Regions from separate parts of the Dongia sp. P2_B8 genome, predicted to be linked through region 1. Evidence: riboswitches for the same ligand, from Rfam matches in the RefSeq annotation. Region 1 holds a riboswitch; the other holds the start of a gene.
The links. A riboswitch is a leader RNA that binds a small molecule or an ion and turns the genes downstream of it on or off. The one in region 1 is predicted to bind glycine.
Positions count from the first base shown of each region.

Region 2: linked by a shared signal. The riboswitch ahead of gcvT (glycine cleavage system aminomethyltransferase GcvT) and the one ahead of AC1DWZ_RS13250 (glutamine synthetase family protein) in region 1 are both predicted to bind glycine.

Region 1 is NZ_JBFUDM010000003.1:1,212,818-1,220,797, forward strand. Features, by position in the region: gene AC1DWZ_RS13235 (NAD(P)/FAD-dependent oxidoreductase) at 1-1,062, opposite strand, end outside; gene AC1DWZ_RS13240 (FAD-dependent oxidoreductase) at 1,059-2,426, opposite strand; gene AC1DWZ_RS13245 (aldehyde dehydrogenase family protein) at 2,622-4,013, opposite strand; gene AC1DWZ_RS13250 (glutamine synthetase family protein) at 4,087-5,460, opposite strand; glycine riboswitch at 5,590-5,704, opposite strand; glycine riboswitch at 5,706-5,814, opposite strand; gene AC1DWZ_RS13255 (amino acid permease) at 5,922-7,472, opposite strand; gene AC1DWZ_RS13260 (LysR family transcriptional regulator) at 7,801-7,980, opposite strand, start outside.
Region 2 is NZ_JBFUDM010000006.1:196,093-204,072, reverse strand. Features, by position in the region: gene AC1DWZ_RS17710 (AraC-like ligand-binding domain-containing protein) at 1-543, shown strand, start outside; gene gcvPB (aminomethyl-transferring glycine dehydrogenase subunit GcvPB) at 698-2,224, opposite strand; gene gcvPA (aminomethyl-transferring glycine dehydrogenase subunit GcvPA) at 2,221-3,567, opposite strand; gene gcvH (glycine cleavage system protein GcvH) at 3,583-3,960, opposite strand; gene gcvT (glycine cleavage system aminomethyltransferase GcvT) at 4,039-5,211, opposite strand; glycine riboswitch at 5,280-5,404, opposite strand; glycine riboswitch at 5,408-5,513, opposite strand; gene AC1DWZ_RS17685 (hypothetical protein) at 5,672-6,220, opposite strand; gene AC1DWZ_RS17680 (CDGSH iron-sulfur domain-containing protein) at 6,262-6,501, opposite strand; gene ispH (4-hydroxy-3-methylbut-2-enyl diphosphate reductase) at 6,800-7,744, shown strand; gene AC1DWZ_RS17670 (homoserine kinase) at 7,763-7,980, shown strand, end outside.

The DNA.
Region 1 (7,980 bases):
AACGCCCGCCCGCGCCTTGAATAAGAGCGGGTCATAGGGGCCGCGGCCGGTCAGGCGCTGCGGATAGACGTAACTCAAGGCGCCAGTGGCCTCAATGCGGATAGGTGCCGTGGGTGGTGCCAGCTTGTCGCCGAGTGCTGCGTGGATGGCGTGGGCGGCGGACTTGCCTTCGCGGTAGCATTGGCCTGCGGTCTCGACGCCGCGCAGCAGATTGCCGCTGGCGAAATAGCTGGCATCGGTGCAGCGATAGAACTGGTCGATGACGGGACCGCGGGTGCCGGGATCGATCTCAAGATGGCTTTGCGTGAGAAGGGCCGTCTCCGGGCGGAACTGGCCGGTGAAGATGATGCCGTCGCACTCCAGAGACCTTGCCTGGCCGCGGCGCTGGAAGCTCAGGGCCTCAACCAGGTCGGTGCCGATGATTTTGAGATCGGTGCAGCCGGTCAGGACTGGCACGCCGAAGCCGATGCGCGCTACCCAATCGCCGGGCCGCCGGGCGGTGATGCGCGCGCGCTCCTCGATCATGGCCACCGGCTTCACGCCGACATGGCTCAAGGTGAGGAGTGTCGAGAAAGCGACCAACTCCGAACCGATGATGAGCGGCCGCCGGAAGGGTGCCTTGCCATGGAGATAGACGAATTGCTGCAGGGCGCCGGTGGTCATGACACCCCAGGGCCGCGTGCCGGAGATGAGCCTTGCGCTGCGAGGTGTTTCGCGCGCACCCATTGCGAGGAGGACTTTGTGCGCCTGCAAATTCTCAGGTCCACTGGGGCCGGTCACCTGCAGGCGGCCGTTGGGTTCCAGCTTGAGGACGGTCTGGCCGAGGCGGAGATCGAGATCGCTCACGCGGTCGACCAATCGCCTGGCGAAATCGGGTCCGGTCATCAGGCGTCCGAATTGCAGCAGGCCATAGCCGGTATGGCCACAATGGCGCGGGATGCCACCACCTTGCGGCTCGCGGTCGATAATGACGACGTCCCGGACACCGAGGCGCTTCAGCTCTGCGGCGGCGGAGAGGCCGGCAGGTCCGGCGCCCAGGATGATCACGTCATGAGTTCTCACGACGCGGCCTCGTGCGCCAGTTTATCCTCTGCCAGCGCCATGACATGGGCGCTGCAATAGAAGCCCTGGCAGCGCCCCATCATGGCGCGGGTGCGGCGCTTCAAGCCGCCGATATCGCCGGCCGGCAAGGGGCCGGTGAGGGCGTTTTCGATCTCGGCCCTCGTCACCAGTTCGCAATGGCACACGATTTCGGTCGCGAGTGGTTCCTGATAGGGGCGAATGTTCTCTTCGCATAGATTGGGCATTGGCGTTGAGATGGGAGCAGCCTCGATGAGAGGTCCGAAGCTCGCGGCATAGAGGTCAGCCACATGCCGTGCGATCCCCAGGGCGCCTGTGAGACCGGTCGAGCGGATGCCGGCCACGGTGATCCAGCGCCGGTCCGGCTGCGCCATGATCTGGTAGTCCTTGAACTGGGTTGCTGGCCGCAGTCCGGCGTAGATCGCTGTGACATCGACATTGGCAAGGCCCGGCAGCATCTCGGCACCGCGCGCGACCAGTTGCTGGAGTGCCGCCTGGTCGACCTCGGCATGGATGCGGTCTTCCTGGTCTTCCGCGGTGGGACCGACCAGCACATTGCCGAAGGCGGTGCGGCAGATGACGATGCCCTTGGTGCGCTCGGTCGGCACCGGCAGGATGATTGCTTTGAGAAGCCGCGCTGCCGGCTTGTCGAAGACGACGAACTGACCTTTGCGCGGCGTGATCTTGAAGGGCGCGGGACGGTTGATCGCCTCGACGATGTCGCCCTGATTGCCGGCGGCATTAATGACAAGATCGGCCGTTACCTCGCCCTGATTGGTGTCGAGGTGCCAGATGCCATCGAAATGGCCGCTCACCACCCGGCAGTTGCGCAGAATGACGCCGCCATGGGCGAGCCCCTGATGGGCATAGGCCAAAGGCGCCGACCAAGGGTCGATGATATGTTCGCCCGGCACATGTACACCGCCCAGCGCCTTAGGTGAAAGCAAGGGCTCCAGGCGGCGCAGGGCATCGCGGTCGATGCGGGCGACATCGGTCACCTGGTTGTCATGGGCCTTGGCGACAATGTCGTCGAGCTTTCCTAACTCCTCCTCGTTCCAGGCCACGACCACGGCGCCGGATTTCACCAACGGCAGACCCAATTGCTGGCGGATCTCGAGATATTCGCGGTAACCTTGCTGCATGCAACTGAGCTCCAGCGACCCATGCGGAGCGTCGAAGCCGGTATGAAGGAGGGCGCTATTGCCCTTGGAAGCACCGGAGAGCAGATCGCGCCCGGCCTCCAGCAGCACGGGCTTGAGGCCGCACATGGCGAGACGCCGGAAGATGGCGCAACCGACCACCCCGCCACCAATGACGACAACTTGCGTATGATTGGTATCGGCCAAAATTCATCGTCCCCTGATGAAGGCCGAGTGTGCCACGGTTAGGAAAATAAATCACGCGTGGCGGTGGGGTGACGCTTGATTGCCAGGCTTCCAAAATCGTCATCCCCGGGCGAAGACCCGGGGATCCACTGGTGCAGTTGAAAGCGTGGATGCCCGGGTCAAGCCCGGGCATGACGAACATATCAGGTGCGGCGCTCAGATCTGCGTGCGGAAGTGGAAGGACTTCGGCCTTGTCAGCATCTCGTACCCGACGCGGGACAATGTTGCACCGCGGCCGGAATCCTTGATGCCGACCCAGGCCAGGGCCGGGTCGAGATAGTCGCAGCGGTTCATGAAGACGGTCCCCGTCTCGATCTCGTTGCCGATCTTGCGTGCGGCGATCTCATCCGAGGTCCAGAGCGCCGCGGTGAGGCCGTATTTGCTGTCGTTCATCAGCTTCACGGCTTCCTCGTCATTCTTCACCTTCATGATACCGATGACCGGGCCGAAACTTTCTTCCGCCATCACCGACATGGAATGATCGACATTGACCAGGACCTGCGGGGCGAGATACGGCGTGCCGGCCTTGTCAGCCGGGAATAGCTTGCTGTCGATGAGGGCCTTGGCGCCGTGCTGCACTGCATCAGCGATCTGGCCGCGCACGAATTCGGCGGCCGACGTACGTACCATCGGCCCGAGATTGGTGGTGCTGTCCATCGGATTGCCGAGCTTGTACTTCTTGGTGAGGTCGACGAAGCCGTCGACGAATTTGTCGTACAAACTCTCATGCACATAGATGCGCTCGATGGCGCAGCAGCATTGGCCGGAATTGAACATGGCCCCATCGACCAGATTCTCGACCGCATGGGCGAGGTTGGCATCGGCGCGGACATAGGCCGGGTCCTTGCCGCCGAGCTCAAGCCCCATGCCCATGAACTTGCCGAGCGCCGCCTGCTGCACGGCATGACCGCCGCTGACCGAGCCGGTGAAATTGACATAGGCCACTTCGGGGGCACCGATCACCTTGGCGGTATCGTCATGGGTGAGGACGAGATGCTGAAAGAGACCTTTCGGCAAGCCGGCGGCATCGAATGCGGCCTGGAAATCCTCGGCGCAGAGCGGGGTCTGGGCGGAGTGCTTCAAGACGACCGCATTGCCGGCCATCAGCGCCGGAACGACGCCATTCACGGAGGTGAGATAGGGATAGTTCCAGGGTGCCACGATGAAGACGACACCCAGCGGCTCACGGTGCAGCACGCGGGTGAAGCCGGGCTTGTCGGTGAAAGAAACGTCGGCCAGGGCTTCCGGTGCCAGATTGATCATGAAGCGGGCGCGCTCTTCGAAGCCGCGCATTTCGAACGGGCTCTGCGTGATCGGGCGGCCCATCTGGCGGGTGATTTCCTCGGCGTGCTTGTCCTTGCCCTTCAGAAACTCATCGACCGCCTTGTTCAGAATCTTGGCCCGCTCTGCGATCGGCACCTTGCGCCAGTCGATCTGCGCCTTGGCGGCAGCCTTCAGGATCGCGGCGATTTCGGCTTGAGTGTTGTAAGGACGCTCGACATAGACGGAATTGTCGATGGGCGTGACGGTTTTCTGGGTGGCGGACATAGGTAACCTCGGGGTGTTTGAAAAAGAATAGCGCCCGCGTGTCCAGCCGGACTCGCGGGCGCTGCAGATGAGATCAAATGATTTCGAAGTAGCGCGACAATTCCCAATCAGTGATGTGCTTGCGGAACTCACGCTCCTCATGCTCGCGGGTGCCGGCATGATGCTCGACGAAGGCATCGCCGAACAGTTCACGCGCGGCCTTCGATTTGCGCAGGCGCTGGGCAGCGTCCCACAAGGTGGTTGGCAGATCGAGCTTGGCCGGATGCTTCATCTCGTAGGAATTGCCGACGATGGCAGCCATCGGTTCGATCTTGTTCTCGATGCCGTAGAGGCCTGAACCAATGGCGGCCGCCAGGGCCAGGTACGGATTGCAATCGGCGGCGGCGATGCGGTATTCGACGCGCTGCGATTTTTCCGACCCAGGAATGACGCGAAGCGCGCAGGTGCGGTTCTCGACGCCCCAGGTGGCGTTGGTCGGCGCCCAGAAGCCGGGGATGAGGCGCGAGTAGGAGTTGACGGTGGGCGAGACCATGCCAAGCACTTCCGGCATCAGGGTCTGCTGGCCGCCGATGAACCAGCGCATCTTGTCGGAGATGTTGTGCGGCTTCTTCGGGTCATGGAAGACGGCCTTGCCGTCCTTGCCCTTCAAGGAAATGTGAATGTGACCGGACTGGCCGGGATAGGAGTTCGACCATTTCGCCATGAAGGTCGCCATCAGGCCGCGGCGCTGCGCCAGCACCTTCATGAAGGTCTTGAAGAGCGCGCCGCGATCGGCGGCCTCGAGAGCCGAGGTGACGCCGAGTGCCGCTTCAAGGACACCGGGGCCGGTCTCGGTGTGGAGTCCTTCGATCGGCATGCGCATCTTTTCGCACATGTCGAGAATGTCCTGGTAGAGCTCGGACCAGACGGAGTTACGGATGACGGAATAGCCAAACCAGCCGGGGGTCATCGGCGTCAGGTTCTTGTAGTTCTTCTCGCGGATGCTTTCCGGCGTTTCGTCGAACATGAAGAATTCGAACTCAAGGGCCGAATAGACGTCGAAGCCCATCTTGGCGGCCTTGGCGAGGACGCGGCGCAGTGTCCCACGCGCGCAGATCTCTTCCGCCTTGTTGACGAATTCCGAGATGAAGAGGAGGCCGTTATCCTCCATCGGCAGATCGCGGCAGGTCTCCGGGATGATGCGCGCCCAGGCGTCGGGATAGGCTGTGTGCCAGCCGGTATAGTTGAGGCCGTCGATCAACTGGTCCTGATTGTCCCAGCCCAGCACCACGTCGCAGAAGCCGAAGCCGCCTTCGAGGGCGGAAAAGAACTTGGCTTTCGACATGTATTTGCCGCGCAGGATGGCATCGCCATCGAACACGCCGACCTTCACATGGGTGAGGCCCCGCTCCTCGACGATCTTCTTGGCTTGTGCGACGGTTTTGACTTGTTCCGGTTTCAACGGCATTTGTGTTCCCCCTGTTCGATCTATGAATTGGAATTTAGGCCGCGCTCAAGCTTGCGGCAATGATGTCTTGGAATGCGAAGTGTGGCTCCCCGACGTCGGGTTGGTGCGGCCGGCGAAAGATCTGCCGGTCAGCCCCCCTCTGTCTTTGAGACCTGAGAGATTCGCCGGGGCATCTAAGGAAAAGATGCCCGGTTTACTCCGTCGGTGAGGCGACGACGTCCGTCGCCCGCTTTCCAGAGATGACGGTTCCGACCTGGTCCTTTTGCCTGAGAGTTTCCGGGGGCGGTTGCTCCTTCGGCGCCGATCCGGCCGCGTCTCTTTTGCGGCCGTGCCAGTCTCTCCCGAGGTCGGAGGATTGTGCGGCCGGAGTGTGTGATTGCCCCATGGAAAGGTCAAGCTGGAAAAGAAAAAGGGAGGCAGTTTGCACTGCCTCCCCAGATGATATTCGCTTTGTTGTGGGATCAGCCAGCGCCACCCAGCGCCGCTTCTTCCTTGGCGATTTCAGCCTGACGTGCCTTTACATCCGCTTCGGTGAGCGGCGGACCGGGGAACCGGCTCTTTTCAAACGCGAACCAGATCACGATCAGCAGCACGATCGCAGCAGCCAGGAACTGACCCACCAACTGGTAGGGTGGCTGGAAGCCGACGAAGGCGAGCACGGCGCCGCCGAGAACGGCCAGAACGCCAACCGGCTTCGACCAGACACCGAGATTGAACGGGCCCTTCTTCGTCCAGCTCTTGCCTTCGGCCAGGATGCCCGCACCGATCGGCATGATGTAGGAGACGTAGAGGAACACCGCACAACCAGACGCCAGGACGATATAGGCGTTGGCATCAGCGCCGCAGACCCAACCCAGGATGAAGCACAAGCCGGCGCCAACCCAGATTGCCGCACCGGGAGTGCGGTGTTTCGGGCTGACCTGACGCAGGAACTTCGACGCACCCGGGATGCCGCCGTCACGCGCGAACGCATAGATCATGCGCGAAAGCGAGGTCATGCCGGCAAGGGCACAGAGGTAGTTGGCAAGAACGATGCCGATGGCTAGCAGATCCTTGATCCAATGCGGCATGCCGTTGGATTCGAGGACGTAGTAGAACACCGACCAGCCCTTGGCCGCACCTTCGGTCATGTCCGGCATGGCAAGCAGCACTGCCACCACAAGCAACCAGCCGAACAGAGCCGACCAGAACACGGCCGTGATCATGCCGCGCGGCACAGCGCGCTGCGCGTCACGGGTTTCTTCCGACGTATGCGCCGAAGCATCGAAGCCGGTGATCGTGTAGCACACGTGCAGCAGGCCAAGGATGAAGGCAAACATCAAGCTGCCCGTCGCCGGCCAGGTTCCGGCACCTAAATCACCCGTGTTGTTGGTGAAGGTCACCAGACGGGAAAAGTCGAGCGGTACCGGCGAACCGATCAAAAGACCGGCGATCAGGACGAACGACACGCCCATGATCAGATAGCCGGAGAAATCGGTCAGGATCGTGGTCGCCTTGATGCCCATATAGTTCAAGACTGCCTGCGTGAAGGTGATGATCGCGACGGCAATGGTGAGATGGGTGCCGGTGAACATCGCGGGGTCCATGCCGAAGACGCCGACCAGAACGAGGTCGCGCAGCAACAGATAAACACCATAGTTCACGGACGAGACGACGAAGAGCAAGCCGATGAGGTTGATCCAGGCAGTTGCCCAGCCCCAGCCACGGCCACCAAGGATCGAACCCCAATGATAGAGACCACCCGCGGTTGGATAGGCGGAGGCGATCTGACCCATGGCGGCTGCCACGAGCAGAGCGAACACCGAGCCGACGATCCAGCCGATGCCGATCGAACCGCCGCCCGCCGCGCCGAAGGCGACGGTGTAGGCGCCGATGCCGCCGGCAAGGATGCAGATGATGGAGAAAGAGATCGCGAAGTTCTGGAACCCGCCCATGCGGCGGGAAAGCTCTTGAGAATAACCCATACTGTGGAGGACTTTTACGTCCTCCTCATGATGACTTGGTACTGCCATGATAAACCCCCTCAGTTTGCGGTCTTGCGCGGCGGCACTCCCCGCCGTTGGCTCCACGCTGACCCGACCCCATCCGGATGGATGGGGTCCTTTGCCGACTCATATCGGTCGATTTCCCGCCAATCGGATGGCTGGAAGTATGCGCGGCGTAAAGAAAATGTAAAGACGGCGTTAACTTTTGCAGCCGGATCAAAGAGTAAGAGTGGGGGCAGCCAGGGCAGGAACTACCATGGGCAGGGGCTATTGCACTGCAGCGCTCAATTAGTAGCGTTGCTGACCGAGTGTATTATTTGTTGTGGCCGCCCAACAATTAACCATACGCGGCATTTCAACGCGTTGACGCGAAGTGTTTGCGGCACAGTTCGGCGAAGGCCAGCGCGCGCTTGGTGGGGCGCAGTTTCTTAAGGCGAGCGAGGCCCAAGCGCGTCGGGCGCAGCTTTTCCTTGATCGGCGGGAAGACGAGCCGGCGGCCATCCAGGGACCAGTCGCTCAAAGGCCGCGAATGCAT
Region 2 (7,980 bases), on a different contig from region 1:
GCCGAGATGCTGCCGATGGCCCCGGATCTGGTCATGCGGCCGATCAGTGGCCAGCGTGGCCCGGGAGCATTGTTTGCCACTCATCTCCGTGCCCTGGCGCGCGAAGGCCGTGATCTGGCGCCAGCCCGCGCAACGCCCGTGCTGCGCGCGACCCTCGATCTTCTCACGGCGGCGATTGCGCCGCAGGATGGCGATGGAGACAGCGCCTATCACCGCGCGTTGCGGGCGCGCATCCGGGATTTCATCCTGCGGAATCTCGATGACCCAGATCTCGACCCCGACCGGATAGCTGCCAGCATGGGAATCTCGGCCCGGCAGTTGCACCGCCTGTTCCACGATGGCGGCCTCACCGTCGATCGCTGGATCTGGCGCCAGCGCCTGCAACGTTGTCGCGACGATCTGCTGTCGCATCCACATGCGCGGATCTCGGAAATCGCCTTCGACCGCGGCTTCAGCGACGCCGCCCATTTCAGCCGCGCCTTCCGCGACGCCTTCGGTGTCTCACCCAGGGAATATCGTCGTGGTGCGCGAAGTACGGAATAGCTCTCTCGGAGGAACCCCTCCCCCTTGAGGGGAGGGTCCGGGTGGGGGGAGCTATCCGCTACTCCGCTGCAACGAAACTGAAACGCACCATACCCCCCTCCCGCGCCTTGCGCGGCCTCCCCCTCAAGGGGGGAGGCGAGAAGAGGAACAAGTTTTACTCAGCCGCCTTCTTATTTTCCTCAGGCTTCCAGCGCAGCACTGGCTGCCGGGCGGCCAGCGTTTCATCCAGCCGGCGGCGGGGTGTGTGATAGGGGGCGCCTTGGAAATAGGCAGCATCGCCGGCCTTGGCGCGTTGCGCCAGTCCTTGCACCACCTCGATATAGCGATCGAGGCCGATCTTGCTTTCGGTCTCGGTGGGTTCCATCAGCAAAGCGCCGTGGACGACTAGCGGGAAGTACATGGTCATCGGATGATAACCCTCGTCGATCATCGCTTTCGCGAAATCGAGCGTGGTGACACCGGTGCCTTCCAGGAAGTCGTCGTTGAACAGCGCCTCATGCATGCAGGTGCCGGGGAAGGCCGCCGACAGGTCGCTGCGCAGTGAGGCCTGCAGGTAATTGGCATTGAGCACGGCATCGCCGGACACCTGGCGCAATCCGTCGGCACCGTGGCTGAGGATGTAAGAGAGGGCGCGCGTGAACATGCCCATCTGGCCGTGGAAGCCTTTCAACCGGCCGAACGCTTTCCCATCATCATGCTCAACGAGATCGAAACCGTTGGCGCCGTGCACGACGTAAGGCAGTGGTGCATAGGGCGCGAGAGCGGCCGAGAGCACGACCGGCCCCGAACCCGGGCCACCGCCGCCATGGGGCGTCGAGAAGGTCTTGTGGAGGTTGATATGCATCGCATCGACGCCGAGATCGCCCGGCCGCACGCGGCCGACGATGGCGTTGAAATTGGCGCCGTCGCAATAGAAGTAACCGCCGGCGCCATGGATCGCATCGGCGATGTCGATGATGTCGTTCTCAAAGAGGCCGCAGGTGTTGGGGTTGGTGATCATGGTGCCGGCGACATCGGGACCGAGCTTCGCCTTGAAGGCGGCAAGATCGACGCGGCCGCGTTCATCGGCTGGCACGGGATCGACCTCGTAACCCAGCGACGCAGCGGTGGCAGGGTTCGTGCCATGGGCGGATTCCGGCACCAGGATGCGCTTGCGCGCGTCGCCCTTGGCGAGGTGCGCTGCGCGAATGGTCAGCATGCCGCAAAGCTCGCCATGGGCACCGGCGGCCGGTGACATGGCGATGGCCGGCATGCCGGTCAAGGTTTTCAGCCAATGTGCCAGCGTGTCGATGAGTTCCAGGGCGCCCTGCACGGTCGAGACCGGCTGCATCGGATGGAGATCGGCGATGCCCGGCAGCCGCGCGATCTTTTCGTTGATGCGCGGATTGTGCTTCATGGTGCACGATCCCAGCGGATAGACCGACATATCGATCGCGTAATTCTTCTGGCTGAGCTTCGTGTAGTGCCGCACGACCTGCGATTCGGCAAGGCCGGGCAAGCCCACGGCACCCTTCCGCTTCATGCCGGCCAGGCGTTCCTTGTGCTTGGGCACATCAGGCAGATCAACACCTGAGCGGCCGGGCACATCCATCTCGAAGATCAAGGGCTCTTCGATCTGCAGGCCGCGATTGCCGGAGATTGTCCCGGCGCTGGTGTTGATCGGTGGATTGAGCTTGGTCATGCGAGCACCTCTTTGAGGCCGGCTTCAAGGGCAGCCATCTCGGCCTCGGCGGTCAGTTCGGTAGCGGCAACGAGCAGCAGTTTCTCAGCTTCCTTGCCCGGCACCAGGCGCGCCACGGGGACGCCACACAGAATGCGCTTCTTGGCCAGAGCCTCGACCACGCCGATCGCCGGTTTCGACAGTTCCAGGGTGAACTCGTTGAAGAAGCTGTCATTGAGCAGCTTCACGCCGGGGATTGTGGCGAGGCGATCGGCCAGATTGCTGGCGGTCGCATGATTGAGCGCTGCCAACTGATTCAGGCCAGCTTCGCCGAGCAGGGTCATGTGGATGGTAAAGGCGAGGGCACAGAGGCCGGAATTGGTGCAGATGTTGCTGGTGGCCTTCTCGCGCCGGATATGCTGCTCACGGGTTGAAAGGGTGAGTACCCAGCCGCGCCGCCCATCGACATCGACCGTCTGGCCGGCGAGGCGACCCGGCATCTGCCGCAGGAATTTTTCACGCGCAGCGAACAAGCCGACATAGGGACCGCCGAAACCAAGCGGGTTGCCGATCGACTGGCCTTCTGCGGTAACGATATCCGCCCCCATCTCGCCGGGCGGCGTGATGAGGCCGAGCGATACCACCTCCGTAACGGCAACGATCAACAGCGCACCGGCCGCATGCACGGCATCTGCCAGTGCCTTGAGGTCGTGGATATGACCGAAGAAACTTGGGTTTTGGACGACGACGCAGGAGACGTCGGGACCGAGCAGCTTGGCAAGGTCTTCCTTGCCGGTCGCATCCAACGGCGCCGAGACCGTCTCAAACCCGGTATGGCGGCCATGTGTCTCCACCACCTCGCGGTAATGCGGGTGGAGGCCGCCGGAAAGGATGGCCTTCTTCCGCCGCGTCACACGGTTGGCCATGGCGACAGCTTCGGTGGTGGCGGTGGCACCGTCATACATCGAGGCGTTGGCCACATCCATGCCGGTAAGCAAGGCGACTTGTGTCTGGAACTCGAACAGATATTGCAGGGTCCCTTGCGCCACCTCGGGCTGATAGGGCGTGTAGGAGGTCAGGAATTCGCCGCGCTGGATGAGGTGGTCTACCGCGGCCGGAATGTGATGGCGATAGGCGCCGGCACCGAGGAAACTCGGCGCCTGATTGGTGCCGAGATTCTTGACGGCCATGGCGCCGATGAAACGCTCGACCTCCATTTCCGGCATATGGTTGGAGAGGCCGGAGATCGGCGCCTTCAACAAGGCCCCATTCGGCACGTCGTTGTAGAGACTTTCGACCGAGGGTGCCCCGACTTTCGCCAGCATTGCGCGGCGGTCGGGCTCGGTCAGCGGCAGAAAGCGCATGTCAGTGCAGCCCCCTCAGCTCAAACTGGCGCAGAAGGTTTTGTAGGCGGCCTCGTCCATCAGGCCGTCGAGCTCAGCCTTGTTGGCGATCTTCACCTTGGCGAACCAGCCTTTGCCGAGCGCGTCTTCATTGACCGTGCCGGGCGCATCGCCCAGGGCCGCGTTCACGTCGACCACTTCGCCGCTGACCGGGGCATAGACCTCGCTTGCTGCCTTCACCGATTCGACGACCGCCAGCTCCTTGCCCTTCTCGACCTTCTTGCCGATGGCCGGCAGGTCGACGAACACGACATCGCCCAGTTGGTCCTGGGCATAGGGGCTGATGCCGATGGTGGCGACATCGCCGTCGATCTTCACCCATTCATGATCTTTGCTGAAGCGGATGCCGCTCATGGGGGTACTCTCCTCTGTCTGTTTGCGGCGCTTCGACGGATCGTCGCGCCGTTCTCCGGTGAAGCTGACCATCGCCGGTCAGCGCTGATAACGATGGGGTACGAAAGGCATGGCGGCGATCTTGGCGGGCAAGGCCTTGCCGCGCACCATAAGATTGATCTCGGTGCCGATGGCGGCATGGGCCGTTTCGACATAGCCCATGGCGACCGGCGCCCCGAGGCTTGGACCAAAGCCACCTGACGTGATCTCCCCGATCACGCGGCCACCGAAATCGGTGATCTCGGTATGCGCCCGCGCCGGTGCCTTGCCCTCCGGCAGAATGCCGACACGCTTCCGCACGGGGCCTGCCGCCAATTGCCGCTGTACGATGCCGGCACCGGGGAAACCGCCTTCTTCACGACGGCGCTTCTGCATGGCCCAGACAAGGTTGGCTTCGACCGGATTGGTCTTTTCGGTGATGTCGTTGCCATAGAGACAAAGGCCAGCTTCCAGGCGCAGCGAATCGCGGGCCCCAAGGCCGATCGGCTTCACGTCGGGATCCGCTAGCAGCTTTTTGACCAAGGCCACGGCGTCTGCATTGGCGACAGAGATCTCGAACCCGTCCTCGCCGGTATAGCCCGATCGGGTGGCGATGATGTCGAAGCCGGTGGCTTTCAGCCGGGCACCGCTCATGAATTTGAGCTTGGCGCTCTCTGGCGCCAGGCGCGCAAAGACGGCGGCGGCCTTAGGCCCTTGCAGCGCCACCAGCGCCCGGTCGGCCAATACCTCGATCTCGCAGCGGTGGTTGAGTTTGGCCTTCAAATGCGCGATGTCGGCGTCCTTGCAGCCGGCATTCACGACCATGAACAGATGATCTGAGGCATCGCCTGGACCCATGCGGGTCACCATCAGATCATCGAGGATGCCGGCAGCATTGTCGGTGAAGAAGCTGTAGCGCTGCTGGCCCGGTTGCAAGGCCTGGAAATCCGCCGGGCACAGGCGCTCAAGCGCCGCTGCTGCGGTGGCAAAATTCTCGCCTGTGATGCGGATCTGGCCCATATGCGAGACATCGAACAGGCCAGCGCTCGTGCGCGTGTGCAGATGTTCGGTCAGGATGCCGGTCGGGTATTGCACAGGCATGTCATAGCCTGCGAACGGCACCATCTTGGCACCGAGTTCGACATGCAGATCATGCAATTGTGTGACGAGGAGCGGCGCATCGGCGCCCTGGCCTGAAGTATTGGGGCCCGAAGTACTGGCAGTGGCACTCACAAAGAAACCCTCCGACGAATGGCGACCGCGACCGGGAATTCCTCCATGGGAAAACCCGCGCGACCCCCCTCTGTCTTCGGGACCTGAGAGATTGGCCGACAACCCGCGTGCCATAAAAAGGCACGCAAACAAGCTGGCGGTTTACTCCTTCGGTGGGATGAAGCCCAGCTGTGAGGCCATCCGCTTTCCAGAGTTTTTCCCCGTATCGGTCCTTTTGCCTGAGAGTTTCCGGGGGCGGTTGCTCCTTCGGCGCCTGCCCCCAGTCACTCTGGCTGGGGGGAGGTCTCTCCCGATAACGGGTTTTGCCGCGCGCAAGATGGGCCGGCGCACGACTATCCGTCAAGCGGCATTTTTTTGTGCAGACGCGGCACGCGTGGCGGCGGGAGCCGCTGTCCGATCAGCCGCCGATCGTTGCCCGGTCATGGCCCGGTCATGGCCCGGTCATGGACTGGCGACTCGGTTAGAACTGCGGGTTGCGCCGGTTGAAGGCCAGTTCTTTCTCAGTCACCACCAGGCCGATATTGATGCGATAGAATTCGCCATTCTCGCCCTTGCGCAGGGGCAGCAGAATTTCGACCTGATCCTGGGCGATGCCCTGCACCTTGGCCGCGGTGAAGGGGATTTCGACATCAAGACTCTGGTCGCCCGGCATGTGCGTGCCACCCGGTCCGGTGATGCGGACCCAGTAATTGAACTTGGCGGCGCTGTCGGCATTCTGCGGTCCGCGGGAGGCTGCGAACTCGACGCTGAGTTCCGTGCGGATCGAGGTTAGCCCCGTATCGGTATCGATGACGTAGGTGCACATCGACTGCGACCTGGCGATGCGAGCTTCGAACGAGGTGTCGGCCAGATCTTCGCTCTCGCCGGCAAAGCGCGTCAGGTAGGCGGCATCCTGCAGGACCTTGACCGGCGGGCAGGGCCGGGACTGTTCCGCAATTGGATTGGTGCAGCCCGAGAGCAGCAAGGCCGCACCCAACGCGCAGAGCAGGTTCTGCCCGATTTTGGTCATGCCGATCATCATAATCCTTTCCGCGCGCGCCTTAGCCGCACTCAAAGTTTCGAATGCGAACCGTCGCACAGCGGCGATTTGTGGGTGTGTTTGCAGCCGCAGAAAAAGACGGCCTTGGCCTCGGTCGCGTCGAACTTGACCGGGCTGAATTCGCTGCCCTTGTGGGAGCCGTCGCAAAAGGGCTGCTTCTGGCTGCGTCCGCAGGCACACCAGAAATAGGATTTCCCCGCCTCGACATCGACCTTGAATGGCGATTTCTGCGCGATTTGCGGATTTGTCATGATGATCTCCAGGCCCCCCAAAGGCGCTCGTCGAAGCTGGTCGTCCGCGGACTCGGCCCAGGTGCTGCCCCGGCCACGTTAACGCTTCTTTGACTTTAGTAGAGCGGCCCGGCTTCCACAAGCGCGGCCATCTGCCCGATCCACCCCCAACTTGCGGAAAAACGATGGCAAATTGATCCCTTTGGCATTGCCCCCGCTTGACTTGCCACCCCGTTTGACTTGCCACCCCCTTTGACTTGCCACTGGGCCTGAAAACCCTATATTCCAGGCAAGAGTTTTCGACCAAAATTAGGCCGTGATGAGCAAGAGCAACCTGACTGTCTATCTGGCCGCCCCGCGTGGTTTTTGCGCCGGTGTCGACCGCGCCATTCAGATCGTCGAGCGGGCGCTGGAACGCTATGGCGCCCCGGTATATGTGCGCCACGAAATCGTCCACAATCGCCATGTGGTTGAAGCGCTGGAGAAGAAGGGCGCCATCTTCGTCGAAGAGCTGGACGAGATTCCTGGCCAGTTCCCGGTGGTCTTTTCCGCCCATGGCGTGCCCAAGGCGATCCCGGCCGAGGCCGAGCGGCGCGAACTCATGTATCTCGATGCCACCTGCCCGCTGGTGTCCAAAGTGCACCGCGAGGCCGAAGGCCATTTTGCCGCCGGTCAGCACATCATCCTCATCGGTCACGCGGGTCATCCGGAAGTCATCGGCACCGTCGGCCAATTGCCCGAAGGGGCGGTGTCGTTGGTGGAAACCGCCGAGGATGCCGAGAAGATCACCGTCAGCAATCCGCTGGCGCTGGCCTATATTACCCAGACCACGCTCTCGATCGACGACACGATCGGCATCATTTCCGTCCTCAAGCGCCGTTTCCCCAATATCCACGGGCCGCGCAAGGAAGACATCTGCTACGCCACCACCAACCGCCAGCAGGCGGTGAAGGCGATCGCCGAGAAATGCGACCTGATGCTGGTGATCGGCGCGCCCAATTCGTCAAATTCGCGCCGCCTTGTGGAAGTGGCGCTGGTCGCCGGCTGTGCCAACGCCTATCTGGTGCAGAAGGCCTCGGAGATCGACTGGGCCTGGTTCGACGGCATCAAGACGGTTGGCATCACCGCCGGCGCTTCGGCACCGGAGATCCTGGTGCAGGAAGTGATCGGTGCCGTGCGCGATCGCTTCGATATCGTGACCGACGAGGTCTCGGTTACCACCGAAACCACCCATTTCAAGCTGCCGCGCGCCCTCACCGCATAACCTGTCCGGATCCTCGCCATGGCTGTCTATACCGAAGTGCCCGATGGCGAGCTTGCTGCCTTCGTGAAAGCCTATGACATTGGCGATGTGGTGTCCTGCAAGGGCATTGCCGAGGGTGTCGAGAACTCCAATTTCCTGATGCACACCACCAAGGGCAGCTACATCCTGACCCTCTATGAAAAGCGCGTGCACCGCGAGGATCTGCCCTTCTTCCTGGGGCTGATGGAACATCTCGC